2 regions of the Pseudomonas sp. 3B-A001-10F genome follow, and region 2 is predicted to be linked to the other one. Evidence: predicted binding sites of a transcription regulator. Region 2 holds the regulator's gene; the other holds the start of a gene.
The links. The regulator sigma-54, encoded in region 2, starts transcription at its own class of promoters, with help from an activator protein. The targets are predictions, from matches to a motif close to ANTGGCATNNANNTTGCTNT.

Region 1: a site for sigma-54 is predicted at 1,340-1,359, ahead of AC0ZWN_RS20910 (circularly permuted type 2 ATP-grasp protein). Genes of this name have one in related genera too.

The regions. Positions count from the first base shown of each region.
Region 1 is NZ_JBQYFW010000025.1:58,651-67,081, reverse strand. It holds gene AC0ZWN_RS20910 (circularly permuted type 2 ATP-grasp protein) at 1-1,307, opposite strand, end outside; gene AC0ZWN_RS20905 (ribonuclease E inhibitor RraB) at 1,795-2,142, opposite strand; gene AC0ZWN_RS20900 (hypothetical protein) at 2,351-2,584, opposite strand; gene speE (polyamine aminopropyltransferase) at 2,822-3,697, opposite strand; gene AC0ZWN_RS20890 (PLDc N-terminal domain-containing protein) at 3,938-4,129, opposite strand; gene AC0ZWN_RS20885 (hypothetical protein) at 4,207-4,737, opposite strand; gene AC0ZWN_RS20880 (ankyrin repeat domain-containing protein) at 4,903-5,421, opposite strand; gene AC0ZWN_RS20875 (long-chain-acyl-CoA synthetase) at 5,519-7,357, opposite strand; gene AC0ZWN_RS20870 (DUF3509 domain-containing protein) at 7,748-8,026, shown strand; gene mtnC (acireductone synthase) at 8,211-8,431, opposite strand, start outside.
Region 2 is NZ_JBQYFW010000032.1:10,249-18,679, reverse strand. It holds gene AC0ZWN_RS23380 (class II fumarate hydratase) at 1-1,078, shown strand, start outside; gene AC0ZWN_RS23375 (hypothetical protein) at 1,106-1,546, shown strand; gene AC0ZWN_RS23370 (superoxide dismutase) at 1,548-2,159, shown strand; gene AC0ZWN_RS23365 (ZIP family metal transporter) at 2,190-3,083, shown strand; gene AC0ZWN_RS23360 (HPr family phosphocarrier protein) at 3,178-3,453, opposite strand; gene rapZ (RNase adapter RapZ) at 3,469-4,326, opposite strand; gene ptsN (PTS IIA-like nitrogen regulatory protein PtsN) at 4,329-4,793, opposite strand; gene hpf (ribosome hibernation-promoting factor, HPF/YfiA family) at 4,805-5,113, opposite strand; gene AC0ZWN_RS23340 (RNA polymerase factor sigma-54) at 5,187-6,680, opposite strand; gene lptB (LPS export ABC transporter ATP-binding protein) at 6,868-7,593, opposite strand; gene lptA (lipopolysaccharide transport periplasmic protein LptA) at 7,593-8,138, opposite strand; gene lptC (LPS export ABC transporter periplasmic protein LptC) at 8,125-8,431, opposite strand, start outside.

The sequences.
Region 1 (8,431 bases), on a different contig from region 2:
ACCCGGGTTTCGCGCCCGGACAAGACAAACGGACGCAAGTCGATATGGCGCGGCGCGATGCCGTTTTCGACAAAGGTCGGACAGGTCGACAGCGACAGCGTCGGTTGCGCGATGTACGCGTGGGGTTTGGCTTTGATCCGTTCGCGGAAAGCATCGATTTCCGCTTTCGTCGATGCCGGCCCGACCAACATTCCGTAACCGCCTGAGCCTTGGGTTTCCTTGACCACCAGATCTGGAAGATTGGCCAGCACGTGAGAAAGTTCAGACGGGTTGCGGCATTGCCAGGTCGGCACGTTCTTCAAAATCGGCTCTTCGTCGAGGTAGAACCGGATCATGTCAGTAACGAACGGATACACCGATTTGTCGTCCGCTACGCCGGTGCCGATGGCGTTGGCCAGCACCACGTTGCCCGAGCGATAAGAGGACAGCAGCCCCGGCACACCGAGCATCGAGTCGGGATTGAACGCCAGCGGATCGAGAAACGCGTCGTCGAGCCGACGGTAGATAACGTCCACCGCTTTCGGGCCGTCCGTAGTGCGCATGAAGACTTTGTCGTCGCGAACGAACAGATCCGCGCCCTCGACCAGTTCAACGCCCATTTCCCGCGCCAGGAATGCGTGTTCGAAGAACGCACTGTTGAAGCGCCCCGGCGTCAGCACCACCACGCTCGGGTCATCGATCGGACTTGAGCTTTTCAGGGTGTCGAGCAGCAGGTTCGGGTAGTGATCGATCGGGGCAATACGCTGCGCGGCGAACAGCTCCGGGAACAGTCGCATCATCATCTTGCGGTCTTCGAGCATGTAGCTGACGCCGCTCGGTGTTCGCAGGTTGTCTTCGAGCACGTAATAAGTGCCGTCGCCGTCGCGCACCAGATCGACGCCGGAGATGTGCGAATAGATATCGCGGTGCAGATCCAGGCCTTGCATCGCCAACTGATATTGCTCGTTGGCCAGCACCTGTTCGGCGGGAATAATCCCGGCCTTGATAATGCGCTGCTCGTGATAAAGGTCGGCAAGGAACATGTTCAACGCCTTGACCCGCTGGATGCAGCCGCGCTCAACGATTCGCCATTCACTGGCAGGAATGCTGCGCGGGATGGTGTCGAAAGGAATCAGGCGCTCGGTGCCCTGCTCGTCGCCATAGAGCGTGAACGTAATGCCGGCGCGATGGAACAGCAGATCGGCCTCGCGTCGCCGCTGGGCCAACAGCTCATCCGGCGTATCGGCCAGCCATCGGGCGAACTCCCGATAATGCGGGCGAACCTGGCCGCCGGCATCGTACATCTCATCAAAATAGGTGCGGATCATGCCGTACTCCTTGTCACCCGGACATACAGGCCTTCGCAAGGCCCGTGCCATCGGCATAAACGCTTTGATTTCAATCGGTTGGAAATACACGCCGCAGACACCGCACCATTCCTGTGCGGCAAATGCCCCAACCGGATTGCCCCCGCTTCATTGCGACGCACTGCATCGCCTATCACCAGCATAGTCAGAGTTGATTTCACTGCCCGGCGCTGCCTGCGGATAATCCGCACATTCGCTGCAAATCTTCACCGGCCCCGGCGCCATGAAGCGGCCAGCTCAACTGATTGGGATCGCCTCGGCGGCCCGCCCCGCTGTAACCCTGACCGGTTTCCTCTCCTTATCGGTCTTCCCTTTTAGCCACCCTCTCCGGTGGCTTTTTTTTGCCTCGGTTTCTTGTTTCAGGGTTTTGCCACAGCGTTTTGCTTATGCCGGAAATGACAACGGCCAACCCGAAGGTCAGCCGTTGCTCAACAAATGAAACCAGAGATCAGTTCAAACGATGGCGGTTGCGCACCTCCTGCTTCACGCCCCAGCCTTCGATGATGCCGCCCAGCGGCTCGACCACGGCGGAAAAGCCCTGCTCGAAGTCGCCGATATCGTCATATGTCGCGTACATCACTTTGCTCAATTCCAGCGCCCACGCACCGTCATCACGCAGACTGACCTGGGCATTGATGGATTCACCGCGAAATTTGCCTGCCGCCCTGCGCGCCCGCTCCTCGTCCGGGAAAATCGCGTAGAACTCGATGGGATGGAATCGGGAAAAATCGAAACCGCCTTCTTTCATGCGGCGCAGAACATTGCTGCTGATGTCTTCTTGATAGGCTGTGCTCATGAATCGTCCCCCTCGCATAGATGGATAGACTTTCCGTATTCCCGCCCCGGGCCTTTGGCCAAAGTACGACGGCAACGTGGTTGCACGCGGGAACAAGCATGTAGCTGACAAGACCAGACCTTAGCGATCCGTTCGCTGATCTCGCTTGCAGAGTAGCCCCAAGATAGAGCTGCTGCCAAGGCCTGGTTTCAAGAGATGACAGGAACTGTCAGACGGGTGTGATGCTGCGGATTTCGATGCCATTCTGGGTTTTGAGGTTTTTCACCCCAGCATCGGCGGTGCGCCCTTCCAGATCATTCAGATCCAGCTTGGCGGCGACCGGAAGAAGCCGCTCCTTGATAAGCCGCGCTGCTTCATCATCGGACGGGCATTCCTCACGTTCGAAGACTTCATCAAGAATTTCACCGTGATCATCCACGAAAGTGACTTTCCACTTTTGCATCAGTGCCTCCTCGATCAAACCCGCAAATGGGCTTACATCTATCTCGACTTTAGACGCAGAGGGTTGGTTCAAAAGGATTACAGCGGGCGAAGATGAAAAAAACGACATCTATCGTGTGGAGCAAACAAATGTGGGAGCGAGCCTGCTCGCGAAGGGGCCTGTCCAGTCGACATATTCTTTGACTGACCTGACGCCTTCGCGAGCAAGCTCGCTCCCACAGGGATATTGCAGTGTTCTTTAATCGTTGCCTGGCTTGTTGATCGCCTGCAGCACGTACTGCGGCAAGGCGAACGCGCCGATATGGATTTCAGGGTTGTAGTAGCGGGTGACGATGCCGCTGCCGATGAAGCGCTGTTGCAGGGTTTCACGGCTGAGCTTGCGATAGGCCGGGTTGGTCGAGCCCCAGGCGAAAGTCATCGAGCCGCCGATGTAGGTCGGCACGGCGGCCTGATAGAAGTGCCAGTCCGGGAACAGGCTGTTCAGGCGACCGGCAGTGGTTTTCACTTCGTCGATCTGCATGAACGGTGTGCCGTTCTGGGTCACGAGGATGCCGCCCTCGTTCAGGCAGCGATGGCAGGCCTGATAGAAGTTCTCCGAGAACAACACTTCGCCCGGGCCGATCGGGTCGGTGGAGTCGGAGATGACCACGTCGAATTTTTCCGTGGTGGTGGCGACGAAACGCATGCCGTCGTCAATCACCAGGTTCAGGCGTGGATCGTCGTAGGCGCCGCTGGAGTGGTTCGGCAAGAACGCTTTGCACATATCGACCACGGTGCCGTCGATCTCGACCATGGTGATGTGCTCGACACCGGCGTGCTTGGTCACTTCACGGAGCATGCCGCCGTCACCGCCACCAATGATCAGCACGCGCTTGGCGCTGCCGTGGGCAAGGATTGGCACGTGGGTGAGCATTTCGTGGTAGATGAATTCGTCGGCTTCAGTGGTCTGGATCACGCCGTCCAGCGCCATGACCCGGCCCATGCGCGGGTTCTGGAAAATCACCAGGTGCTGGTGTTCGGTGCGCACTTCGTGCAGCAGTTTTTCCATGCGAAAGCGCTGGCCGTAACCTTCGTAGAGGGTTTCCAGGTACTCGCTGGTTTTGGTGACGGTCATGGTCAAGTGCTCCGATGAATGCGCGGGCGCCAATCGTGGGGGCGATTGCCCGGGAAAGGCGCGCATTCTACGTTGCCGAAGATGACAGGTAGAACCTCCCTTCATCAGCAAATCGCAATCCCTTGTAGGAGTGAGCCTGCTCGCGATAGCGGTTTTTCAGTCACTGACTCATTGACTGGAGGATAGCTATCGCGAGCAGGCTCACTCCTACAGGGTATTGCGGTGTTCTCGGGATCAGCGTCAGATCCGCACGTTGCCCCGGGGTCCGGCAATCGCCCAGATGATCAGACCCAGCACTGGCAGGAGGATGATCAGCAGCACCCAGACGATTTTCATCCCGGTGGTTGCGCCGCTTTTCAGCACATTGATGATGGCCCAGATGTCGAGGGCGAGGATGATCAGACCGATCAGACCGTTGAACGTGGAACCCATGGTGTCGCTCCAGAATAGTGGCATGCACTTTTAGGATAGACGGTCGCGCGCAGGGTTCCCTTTTATTGCTATCTCGCTCAGACGTGCACAGCGATCTTCAGCGCTTCGAGCGATGGCGCAGCGGCGATACCGACTTCGGCGCACAGCTCCAGCACCCGTGGCACGTCATTGCCGTAGACCAGTACCACCTGCAGTTCGTCGTCGAGCAACTGGCTGAAGTTCATCAGTGTGTAACCGCCGTTTTCCTTGTTCATGCTGCTCATCTGCACCTGGATGCGATTGAGCGCGGTCAGCGCTTCGGTCTTGGCCAGTTGCTTGGGCTTGAGGTTGAAATCCACGCCCGGGCCAAACGAGGCAACGATCTGCGCAAACAGGTCAACGTAGGTGTCGGCCTGGAACAGCACGGTTTCCGGCAGGCTGCCGACCACGACCCACTCGCCCAACGCAATCGGGAATGTGTCGTCGTAGTTGATGTCCGGGTTGGCTGCCAGAAAGGCATCGGCATCGGCGTAAGCTTGCGCGGCTTCGTCAGCCACTTTCAGGATCTCGTCCTCGCCCATGCAGCCGGAGCTGATTTTGCTGATGAGTTCGACGAGTGCGGCTTTCATGAGGGCGGATCCTGTGGCGAAGGTGAATTTCGAGGGCGCGGAGGATAGCGCACAAAGCAAAAGATCGCAGCCTCGGCAGCGCCTGCGCTCAGCGCTCATCCACGGAATGGCAGGCCAACGCGTTCAATGGAGGAGCTAGCGCAGGCTGCGATCTTTTGAGGCCCGTCAGGCCAGCAGTTTTTCCAACTGAGCGGTGGTATCAACCGCCCCCATCGTGCGGGCCGCATCCAGCGCCGTCACGCCATTGGCGTCCTTGGCTTGCGCATTGGCCCCCTTGCTGATCAGGTAATCAACGATTTCAACGCGGTTGAACATCGCCGCCATCATCAGCGCCGTACGACCATCAAACGACGAGCCTTCGATCTCTGCGCCCGCTTCGACCAGCGCCTTGACCACCGGCAGATCGCCTTTGAATGCGGCGCCGGCAATCGGGCTCTGGCCGTTGCCATTGCGCATTTCCGGGTCGGCCTTGTGTTTGAGCAACACCTGCACCGCATCCAGATGGCCGTAATAGCTGGCCAACATCAACAACGTGTCACCCTTGCTGTTCTTCAGGTTGACTGGCAAACCGGCCGTGACCAGGCGATCAAGCATCTCGGCATCACCGTCGCGCGCCTTGTTGAAAACCTGCTCGGTGAATTCGGCAGCTTCTTCAGGGGTCATCTGGCGGCTTTGGTCGGACATGGGGCAACTCCACTTTCGGTCAATCGGAAAGCCGACAGTTTCCCGAGCGTGGCGCTGGCTGTCACCCCCTTTTTCTCAAGTCGAGCCATAGCCAGATTCAATAACGATGCTTGCCCTGATGAATTTCCGCCAACACTTCATCGGTGACCCGAACGTAAGTCTGCGTGCCGGGCAGCCATGCGAAGATCGGGTCATCCCCCGTCTGGCCGGGGTCGAACCCTTCGTTCTTGAGTCGGGTTTTCTGGTATTTGAAGGTGCCAGTGGTTTCCATCTTGACCTTCACTCGCAGGAACAATGGCACGGCATAGGCTGGCATGCGCTCCCGGGCAAAAGTCAGCAACTCGGCGAAATCCAGCGTCGCAAGGGATTCCGCTGGCGTGATCGCCGCCATACCGGCGCGGCCGTTGGTATTGCAGATCTCCACGCCATAAGCCACCGCCTCGGAAATCTGCGGGTGTTGCAGCAGAAGATTTTCGACTTCGGTGGTCGAGACGTTTTCGCCCTTCCAGCGATAGGTGTCGCCGAGGCGATCGACAAATTGAGCGTGGCCGAAGCCGATGTTGCGTAGCAGGTCGCCGGTGTTGAAAAAACGATCGCCTTTGCTAAACACGTCCTGCAACACGACCTTGGCGGTTTTCTGTGGATCGGTGTAGCCGTCCAGTGGGGCTTTTTCGTCGATCCGCGCCAACAGTAGACCCTGCGAGCCTTTGCCGACCTTGCGCATGAATCCGTCAGGACTGCGGATGGGCTCACCGCTGTGATGGTCGTAGGCGACCAATTCCCAGGCCATCAGGGAGAAACCGATGGTGTTGTCGAAATTGAGAATGTTGGTGAATCCGATGTTGCCGTCGCTCGCCGCGTACAGCTCACAGATGTGCTCGACGGCGAAACGTGTCTTGAACTCGGCCCAGGCGCCGGGGCGCAAGCCGTTGCCAATCATCTTGCGCACATCGTGACGGCTATCATCGGCGCTGGCCGGTTGATCGACCAGATAACGGCATAGCTCGCCGACGTAACCGATGGTCGTCGCGCGGTAGCGGCGCACGTCGCTCCAGAACTGACTGGCGCTGAACTTGCGACGGATCGCGAAGCCCGAGGCACCGTTTACCGCCGAACCCCAGCACACGCAAAGACCGGTGGCGTGGTACAGCGGCAAAGTGCAATAGACGACATCGTCTGGACTCATGTTAAGGGCGATCATGCCGAAACTGGCGGAGCTGCGCATCCAGCGCCCATGCTTGAACACCCCGGCCTTGGGCAGGCCGGTGGTGCCGGAGGTATAAATGTAGAAACACGGATCGTCGAAGAAGATCTGCTGGCTGCTCGGCGGATTCTCGCTGGAGGCGTCGGCACTGGCGCTGATCAGATTGACGTACCCGTCGGGCGCAATGCCCGGATGGCTGTAGGTGTCCTGATCGGCGACAAACCAGGTGCGCGGTGCAGTGATCGCTACTTGATCGCGAATCGCCGCATACGCCGCAAGCAGTTCTTCGCCCACAATGATCGCCACCGGCGCCACCAGATTCACGCTGCGGACAAGTGTGTCACGCGTCTGCGAGGTGTTGAGCAGCGCGCTGACCGCGCCGACCTTGGCCAGCGCCAGAATGGTCACCAGCAGTTCCGGGCGGTTTTCGATGAACACTGCGACCACGTCGCCCTTGCCGATACCCTGCCCGTTCAGATAGTGAGCGATGCGGTTGGCCCACTGGTTGACCTGCGCATAAGTCAGCCGCACATCGCCGTGCAATAGCGCCGGCCCCTCGGGATTGCGCAGCGTCGCTTGCTCGAATGTCCAGCCAAGGCCACAGCTTTGGGTCGGATCCGTGACATTGGCCACCTTCATGCCCTTGACCACCCGCGGGATGGCTTTGGCAATCATCGGCAGTTTGCGGAGCATCATGCCCCAGGTAATCGTGTCGCTTGGCGCGTGACTCATGACAACTCCCCGTTCGCCCCTGACGTGCAGGTCGATGTTTTTATTTTTCGGGCTTTGACTTGAAGCAACCGGCGCATTCGAGCACGGGTCGAGGTCGAAAATACGTCAGCGCTTCTCGGGCTGTACACGCGGTTTTTGCAATGTTTTGTATCCGCTGCTCTTTAGCGAGCGCAGGTGATCTGCGGTTCAGCGATTGGTTCCATCGAATCGATATCGATCCCGCAAAATGCAGGATGCACGATGGCCATTCATGCAGTTTGCACGACCACCTGAATTTTCATAATTTTTAAGTCATTGATTTATAACGATTTATTTATTTTCAAATGCTGGCACAATCGCTGCAACCTCCTCTGCATGCTTGCCATTCAAGTGCATACGGAGCTGAAAGACATGAGCCTGATCCAAGAAAAATTTACCTCCCTGTTCTCCAACTTCGACGTCACCACTGCGCCACGTCCCGATGGCGGGATCCTGCTGACCCTGCGCAGCAGCGACGGCAAAGTGTTCAAACGCGCACTGACTTATCAACAACTGCATGCCGGCGACCAACTGTCGTGGGCGATCAGCGCAATTCGTCGTGACCTGGCAGAACAAGCCAGTGAGTTGCCGCAAATTGCCATGCTGCAGAGCCAACAGCGTTTTGCTCTGCCGACATATCACTCGCTGTAATTTTAAAAGCGCATTAAACAAAACAGGCCGTGGAGCTTCCGCTTCACGGCCTGTTTTTTTTATGCCTGACGCATACCCCTGTGGGAGCGAGCTTGCTCGCGAAAGCGGTGTGTCAGAGATAAATTTTTCGTCTGATACTCCGCCTTCGCGAGCAAGCTCGCTCCCACATTGGTTTTTTGTGTGGTCAGAAGGCTTCGGGTTCGATGCCGGTGAAAGTTTCGACGGTGATGTGGCTGCCCAACTCCCCGCCTTCGCGAGCCAGGCCGCAGGTTTGCAGGCCAGCCTCTTGCGCGGCGTCGAGTTCTTCGACGATGTCCGAGAGGAACAGAATCTCCCCCGCTTCAACACCGATGGCTTGCTGGATATTGGTGTACGACTGCGCCTCGCGCTTGGGCCCTGAAGTCG
Region 2 (8,431 bases):
CAGTTCCAACATGAACGCCAACGAAGTGATCGCCACCCTGGCCAGCCGTCTGCTCGGCGAGCCGGTCAACGCCAACGATCACGTCAACTGCGGCCAGAGCAGCAACGACATCATCCCGACCACCATCCACGTCAGTGCTGCGCTGGCCCTGCACGAACAACTGCTGCCGGCGCTGCTGCACTTGGTGCAAGTGGTCGAGCAAAAAGCCACTCACGTACATCGCCACGTCAAAACCGGCCGCACGCATTTGATGGACGCGATGCCGGTGCGCATGAGCCAGGTGCTGAACGGTTGGGCGCAGCAGCTCAAGGCCAACATCAGTCATCTGCAGGATTTGCTGCCAAGCCTGCAATCCCTAGCGCAGGGTGGCACGGCGGTCGGCACCGGGATCAACGCTCATCCTGAATTCGCCGCGCGTTTCAGCCGCCAGTTGAGTCAATTGACCGACGTGGAATTCACCCCGGGCAAGGATCTGTTCGCGCTGATCGGCTCGCAGGACACCGCCGTCGCCGTCTCCGGCCAGCTCAAGGCCACTGCGGTGTCGCTGATGAAAATCGCCAATGACCTGCGCTGGATGAACTCAGGCCCGCTTGCCGGCCTCGGTGAAATCGAACTCGAAGCCCTGCAACCGGGCTCGTCGATCATGCCGGGCAAAGTCAATCCGGTGATCCCGGAAGCCACCGCCATGGTTGCCGCGCAGGTGATCGGCAACGACTCGGTGATCACCATTGCCGGTCAGTCGGGCAATTTCGAACTGAACGTGATGCTGCCGATCATCGCGCAGAATCTGCTGAGCAGCATCGAGCTGCTGGCCAATTCCAGCCGCTTGCTCGGCGACAAAGCCATCGCCAGCTTCAAGGTGAACGAGTCGCGCCTTAAAGAAGCGTTGTCGCGCAACCCGATTCTGGTGACCGCGCTCAACCCGATCATCGGTTACCAGAAAGCCGCCGAAATCGCCAAGCAGGCCTACAAGGAAGGCCGTGCAGTGATCGACGTCGCCCTGGAACACACCGACCTGTCGCGCAGCCAACTGGAAGAGTTGCTCAACCCCGAGAAACTCACCGCCGGCGGCGTGTAAACCCCGCAACCGCTTTGGAGGCTCACCATGGAGCACTGGAAACGCACGATCGAAAGGGCCAATCGCTGCTTCATGCTCGGCGAACTGATCGACGCCCGTGAGGCTTACCTGCAAGCCCTGGCCCTGGCGCAAGTGTTGTTCGAACGCTGGGCGGATGCCGACGAAGCGGTGGCGGCTTGCGTCATCTCCCACCACAACCTGGCCGATCTGCACTTGCGCCTGAATCAGCCGGAGGAGAGCGCCGAATACCTCTGCGCCATCCATCAACGCTTGTTGCAGACCATGCAGGACGAACGTCAGCGCCTGGCCTTGCGTGAAGCGGCGCTGCGCCAGAGCAGCAAGACTTACGTCGAGCTGTTGAATTTCATCAGCGAGCACGGTGAATACCCGCGCACCCAACGCCTGCTGCATCCGGATACCGGCAATGCGCGCCGCGCACCTGCCCCCCATCACCATGGAGTCCATTGAAATGGCTTTTACCTTGCCTGCCTTGCCTTACGCCTACGACGCGCTCGAACCGCACATCGATGCGCAGACTATGGAGATCCACTACACCAAGCATCACCAGACCTACATCAACAATCTCAACGCCGCCGTAGAAGGCACTGAATACGCCGAATGGCCGGTAGAAAAACTGGTCGCCAGCGTCAAGGATCTACCGGAAAAACTCCGTGCGGCAGTGATCAATCAGGGCGGCGGTCACGCCAATCACTCGCTGTTCTGGGAAGTGATGGTGCCAAGCGGCGGCGGCAAACCGGACGGCGCGCTGGCCAAGGCCATCGATGAGCAATTGGGCGGTCTCGACAGCTTCAAGGAAGCCTTCACCAAAGCCGCACTGACCCGTTTCGGCAGTGGCTGGGCCTGGCTGAGCGTGACCCCGGAGAAAAAACTGCTGGTGGAAAGCAGCGGCAACCAGGACAGCCCCTTGATGAACGGCAACACGCCGATTCTCGGCCTCGATGTCTGGGAGCACGCCTACTACCTGCGGTATCAGAACCGTCGGCCGGAATACATCAACGCCTTTTATAACGTGATCAATTGGCCTGAAGTCGCTGCGCGTTATCAGGCTGCGCTGGTTTAAGTCTTCTATAAAAACAATCCAAGGCTGACTATGGGCACTGAAACACTGGCGATCGGAAGTGGGCGTATGTTTCGTTACGCAGTGGGATCGCTGTTGCTGTTGGCGGGCATGACTTTGCTGGTCGCCCACGGACTGGAATGGCTGAATCTGGAACCGAGGCTGTTGCGCGCGTTGCAGGGCGGTGCGATCTGCGCCCTCGGCACGGCGCTCGGGGCTGTGCCAGTGCTGGTGATCCGGCGGATGCCGCAGGCACTCAGTGATACCTTGCTGGGTTTTGGTGCCGGGGTGATGCTGGCGGCGACGGCGTTTTCGCTGATCGTGCCGGGCATTGCTGCCGCCGAAAGCCTCGGACTGACACCGTGGGGCGCCAGCGGCCTGATCTGCTTCGGCATCATGCTGGGTGCGTTCGGGCTGTATCTGGTCGATCGCAAGGTTTCCGGCGCGTCCCCGGAAATGCTCGTCGGCACCGTCGAGCATCCGGTGATTCCACCACGGATCTGGTTGTTCGTGTTCGCCATCATTGCCCATAACATCCCTGAAGGCATGGCCGTCGGCGTTTCTGCTGGCGGCGGCATGCCGGATGCGGACAGCCTGGCCATGGGTATCGCTTTGCAGGATGTCCCGGAAGGTCTGGTGATCGCGTTGGTGTTGGCCGGGGCGGGGATGTCGCGGGTCAGGGCGTTCCTGATCGGTGCGGCGTCAGGTCTGGTCGAACCGGTGTTTGCGTTGTTATGTGCGTGGCTGGTCAGTCTGGCGCAGGTGTTGTTGCCATTAGGACTAGCTCTGGCGGCGGGGGCGATGTTGCTGGTAGTGACCCATGAAGTGATTCCCGAGTCGCGACGCAATGGTCATGACAAACTGGCCAGTCTTGGCCTGTTGATCGGGTTTTGTCTGATGATGGTGATGGATACGGCGTTGGGTTGAAGCAGAGCAAAAGACCGCAGCCTGCGGCAGTTCCTGCTGGGAACGTTTTCCAATGCAGGAGCTGCCGCAGGCTGCGATCTTTTGACCTTGGCTGTCAGCCGCCTTCGTCGAAGTAGTTGTTGATCAACGCCACCAGCGCATCCAGCGCCTCCTGATCCTTTTCACCTTCGGTACTCAGATAGATCTTGGTGCCCTTGCCAGCCGCTAGCATCATCATCGCCATGATGCTTTTGCCATCGACCGTGTGGTCTTTATCGCGGCCCACTCTGATCGTGCAATCCGGATACTGCCCGGCCACCCCGACAAACTTGGCCGATGCGCGGGCATGCAGGCCCAGCTTGTTGATGATTTCGATTTCCAGAGCAGGCATCGCGGTGTGAATCCTTTAAGTGAGGTCGCGGTGGCGAACCTGGACGTTCTTCAGGGTTTTCTGCAGGGCCTGACCCAGACGTTCGGTCAGGTAGACGGAGCGGTGATGCCCGCCGGTGCAGCCAATGGCAATGGTGACGTAAGCGCGGTTGCTCGCGGCGAAGCGCGGCAGCCACTTGTGCAGGTAGGTGAAGATGTCCTGAAACATTTCTTCGACCTCCGGCTGTGCCGCCAGGTATTCAGCCACCGGCGCATCGAGACCCGATTGCGCGCGCAGTTCCGGCTTCCAGTACGGATTGGGCAGGCAGCGCACATCGAACACCAGATCCGCATCCACCGGCATGCCGCGCTTGAAGCCGAAGGACTCGACCAGAAATGCGGTCCCCGGCTCCGGCTGGTTCAGCAGACGCAGCTTGATGGAGTCGCGCAATTGGTACAGGTTCAGATTGGTGGTGTTGATCTTCAGGTCCGCGAGGTCGGCGATCGGGCCGAGCAGGGCGGTTTCATCCTGGATCGCCTCGGCCAGTGAGCGGTTGGCGTTGCTCAGCGGGTGACGACGGCGGGTTTCGGAGAAACGCTTGAGCAGGGTTTCTTCGTCGGCGTCCAGATACAGGACGTCGCACTGGATGTGTTTGGCCCGGACATCTTCAAGCAGTTCTGGAAAGCGTGTCAGGTGGCTCGGCAGGTTGCGCGCATCGATGGACACGGCTACCAGCGGCTGCGCCAGTTCCGTGTGAATCAGCGCGCGTTCGGCCAGTTCCGGCAGCAAGCCTGCAGGCAGGTTGTCGATGCAGTAATAGCCGTTGTCCTCAAGGACATCCAGAGCCGTACTTTTACCCGAGCCGGAACGGCCACTGACGATGATCAAGCGCATGATTAGTGCCCGTTCTGCTCGTCCAGGACAACCTGATACAACGCTTCATTGCTTGGAGCGCTGCGCAGTTTTTCACGCACTTCCTTGCGATCGAGCATGCTGGCGATCTGGCGCAGCAGCTCCAGGTGCGCATCGGTGGCAGCCTCCGGGACCAGCAAAACAAACAGCAGGTCAACCGGTGCGCCGTCAATGGCGTCGAAATCAATCGGAGCATCAAGGTGCATCAGCGCACTGATCGGTGCTGTGCAACCCTTGAGGCGGCAGTGAGGAATGGCGATGCCGTTGCCAAAACCGGTGGAGCCGAGTTTTTCACGGGCAATCAACGCCTCGAAGACATCTTGCATCTCCAGATCCGCCACTTCGCGGGCGATCAGGTTGGCAATTTGTTCGAGGGCTTTCTTTTTACTGCCGCCCGGCACGTTCACAAGGGAACGGCCGGGGGTCAGGATACTTTCAAGTCGGATCATGGAATGGGGGGTTATCGACCGGTCGCGCCCTGGAGGAGGCTCTGGGTCTTTTCCTTATGCTTTTTGAGTTGACGATCCAGCTTGTCGGTCAGTAGGTCAATGGCGGCATACATGTCGTCATGCTCGGCATTGGCAACCACTTCTCCGCCGGGAATATGCAAGGTGGCTTCGATTTTCTGCTTCAGCTTTTCGACGCACATCGTGACTTGCACGTTGGTGATCTTGTCGAAATGGCGCTCTAATCGGTCGAGTTTTTCGTTGATGTAGGTGCGCAGAGGTTCGGTCACTTCCAGTTGGTGTCCACTGATGTTGACTTGCATACAGCTTCTCCTTCGTTGCCAGTGCATAAAGCGGCAGGCTGGATAGCCTGCCACTGGAACGCTGTAACGTGGCTTACATCAACCGCTTGCGTTCGCTCGAAGGCGCGATCCCGAGGGATTCGCGGTACTTGGCGACGGTGCGGCGAGCCACCTGAATGCCTTGTGCCTCCAGTAAACCAGCGATCTTGCTGTCACTCAACGGCTTTTTCTGATTTTCCGCGGCAACCAGTTTTTTGATGATCGCGCGGATCGCCGTGGACGAGCATTCGCCGCCTTCGGAGGTGCTGACGTGGCTGGAGAAAAAGTATTTCAGTTCATAAATACCGCGCGGGGTATGCATGAATTTCTGCGTTGTCACCCTGGAAATGGTCGATTCGTGCATGCCGACCGCTTCAGCGATGTCGTGCAGAACCAACGGCTTCATGGCCTCGTCGCCGTACTCCAGAAAGCCGCGCTGATGCTCGACGATCTGGGTGGCTACTTTCATCAGGGTTTCGTTGCGGCTCTGCAGGCTCTTGATGAACCAGCGGGCTTCCTGCAACTGATTGCGCATGAAGGTGTTGTCGGCGCTGGTGTCGGCACGGCGGACGAAACCGGCGTACTGGGCGTTGACGCGCAGACGCGGCACCGATTCCTGATTCAGCTCGACCAGCCAGCGCTCGTTGTCCTTGCGCACGATGACGTCAGGGACAACGTATTCGGCTTCAGTGGATTCGATTTGCGAGCCAGGGCGCGGATTGAGGCTTTGCACCAGTTCGATGACCTGGCGCAGCTCGTCTTCCTTGAGCTTCATGCGGCGCATCAACTGGCTGTAATCGCGGCTGCCGAGCAGGTCGATGTAATCGCTGACCAAACGTTTCGCTTCAGCCAGCCAAGGCGTCTTGGCGGGTAGCTGACGCAATTGAAGCAGCAGGCATTCACTAAGGTTGCGCGCGCCAATACCAGCGGGTTCGAATTGCTGAATGCGGTGCAGGACGGCTTCGATTTCATCGAGTTCGATGTCGAGTTCCGGATCGAACGCCTCGAGGATTTCTTCGAGGGTTTCGTCCAGGTAGCCCTGATTGTTGATGCAATCGATCAGGGTGACGGCGATCAGGCGATCGGTGTCGGACATCGGTGCCAGGTTCAGCTGCCACAACAGGTGGCTTTGCAGGCTCTCGCCGGCGGACGTGCGGGTGGTGAAGTCCCATTCGTCGTCATCGCTGCTGGGCAGGCTGCTGGCGCTGGTCTGATAGACGTCTTCCCAGGCGGTATCGACCGGCAGTTCGTTGGGGATACGCTCGCTCCAGTCGCCTTCCTCCAGGTTGTCCACCGTGGGCGCGGTTTCCTGATACGAGGGTTCCTGGATCTCGGTGTTGGGCTTCTGTTCGGCGTTGTCGGCCATGGGGTCGGAATTGTCGAAGTCTTCGCCTTCTTCCTGGCGTTCGAGCATCGGATTGGATTCCAGCGCCTCCTGGATTTCCTGTTGCAGATCCAGGGTCGACAATTGGAGCAGGCGGATGGCCTGTTGCAGCTGCGGTGTCATCGTCAGCTGCTGGCCCATTCTCAAGACTAGCGATGGTTTCATGGCAGGGGCTTAACACCTTATTCGCCGGCGCTATGCGCCATCCACTACAGGGCGCCGGGGCGCCAAACTTAAGCAAATTATATGCCTGAAACTGAAGTGTTTGCCTAGAGCGCTGTAACAATTAAAGCGTATTAATTCCTGCTTGAATCGATACAGCGCCCGGGCGGCGCACCGGGCACTGTTACGCTTACAAGCGGAACTCGTGGCCCAGATACACTTCCTTGACCAGATCGTTGGCCAGGATGGTTTCTGCATCGCCTTCGGCGATCAGTTGACCATCGTTGACGATGTAAGCGGTTTCGCAGATGTCCAGCGTCTCACGGACGTTGTGGTCGGTGATCAATACACCGATGCCCTTAGCCTTGAGGTGGTGGATGATCTGCTTGATGTCGCCGACCGAGATCGGATCGACACCGGCGAACGGTTCGTCGAGCAGGATGAATTTCGGTGCCGTTGCCAGCGCGCGAGCGATTTCCACCCGGCGACGTTCACCACCGGACAGGCTCATGCCAAGGTTGTCGCGGATGTGGCTGATGTGGAATTCCTGCAGCAGGCTTTCCAGCTCCTTGCGACGGCCGGCCTTGTCGAGCTCCTGACGGGTCTCGAGGATGGCCATGATGTTGTCGGCCACCGACAGTTTGCGGAAGATCGACGCTTCTTGCGGCAGATAGCCGATACCGGCCTTGGCGCGACCGTGCATCGGCTGGTGGCTGACGTCCAGATCGTCGATCAGCACGCGACCCTGATCGGCCTGTACCAGGCCGACGATCATGTAGAAACACGTGGTCTTGCCGGCACCGTTCGGGCCGAGAAGGCCGACGATCTGGCCGCTGTCGATCGACAGGCTGACGTCACGCACGACCTGGCGGCTTTTATAGGCCTTGGCCAGGTGCTGAGCTTTCAGAGTTGCCATTACTGGGTTTTCTCGTCGGTTTTCTTCTTCGGCTGGATCACCATGTCGATGCGCGGACGCGTTTCGGTGACCTTGCTGCCGGTAGCGCGACCAGCGCTGGCCAGTTTCTTCACGGTGTCGTAGACGATTTTCTCGCCCTGAGTGACGTTGCCGTCTTTGTCGACGACCTTGGCCTTGTCGATCAGCACGACGCGGTTTTGCTGGGCATGGTATTGAATCGTCACGCCGTAGCCTTGAACCGGTTTGGTGTCGCCCTGGGTTTGCAGCTGCTCGAAATAAGCCAGGTTGCCCACGGAGGTCACTACGTCGATATCTCCATTCGGCGCGCGAGTCATGGTGACGGTGTTGCCTTTAACGATCATCGAACCTTGGGTGATGATCACATCACCTTTATAGGTGGCGATGCCGTTCTTGTCGTCCAGTTGGGCGTCGTCGGCCTGAATGCGGATAGGTTGCTGCTGATCGTTCGGCAGAGCCCAGGCGCTCACGCTTCCCAGTGCTGCGCCCAGACTGAGCAAAATAGGGAGGGTTTTAACGAGCCTCATACTGTCCTCTTACGTTCGATAGCAGGTGTATCCTGCTTTCCTTCAGGTACGCTTTCATTCCAACGCCAGTCGATACACCGCCAGCGCCGTCGATTCTAACGGGTTGCTCGGTCTGCGCATATTCCTGCTGCGGGAACACGGTCATGCGAGTGGACGTGATCAGGATGTCACGCTTCTTTTCATCGGTGCGCGCAACGCGTACCGAGTCGATCAATTCGACTTCGGTGCCGCCTGAGTTCACTTCACCGCGCTCACTGGTCACGTGCCACGGAAATTCTGTTCCGCGATACATG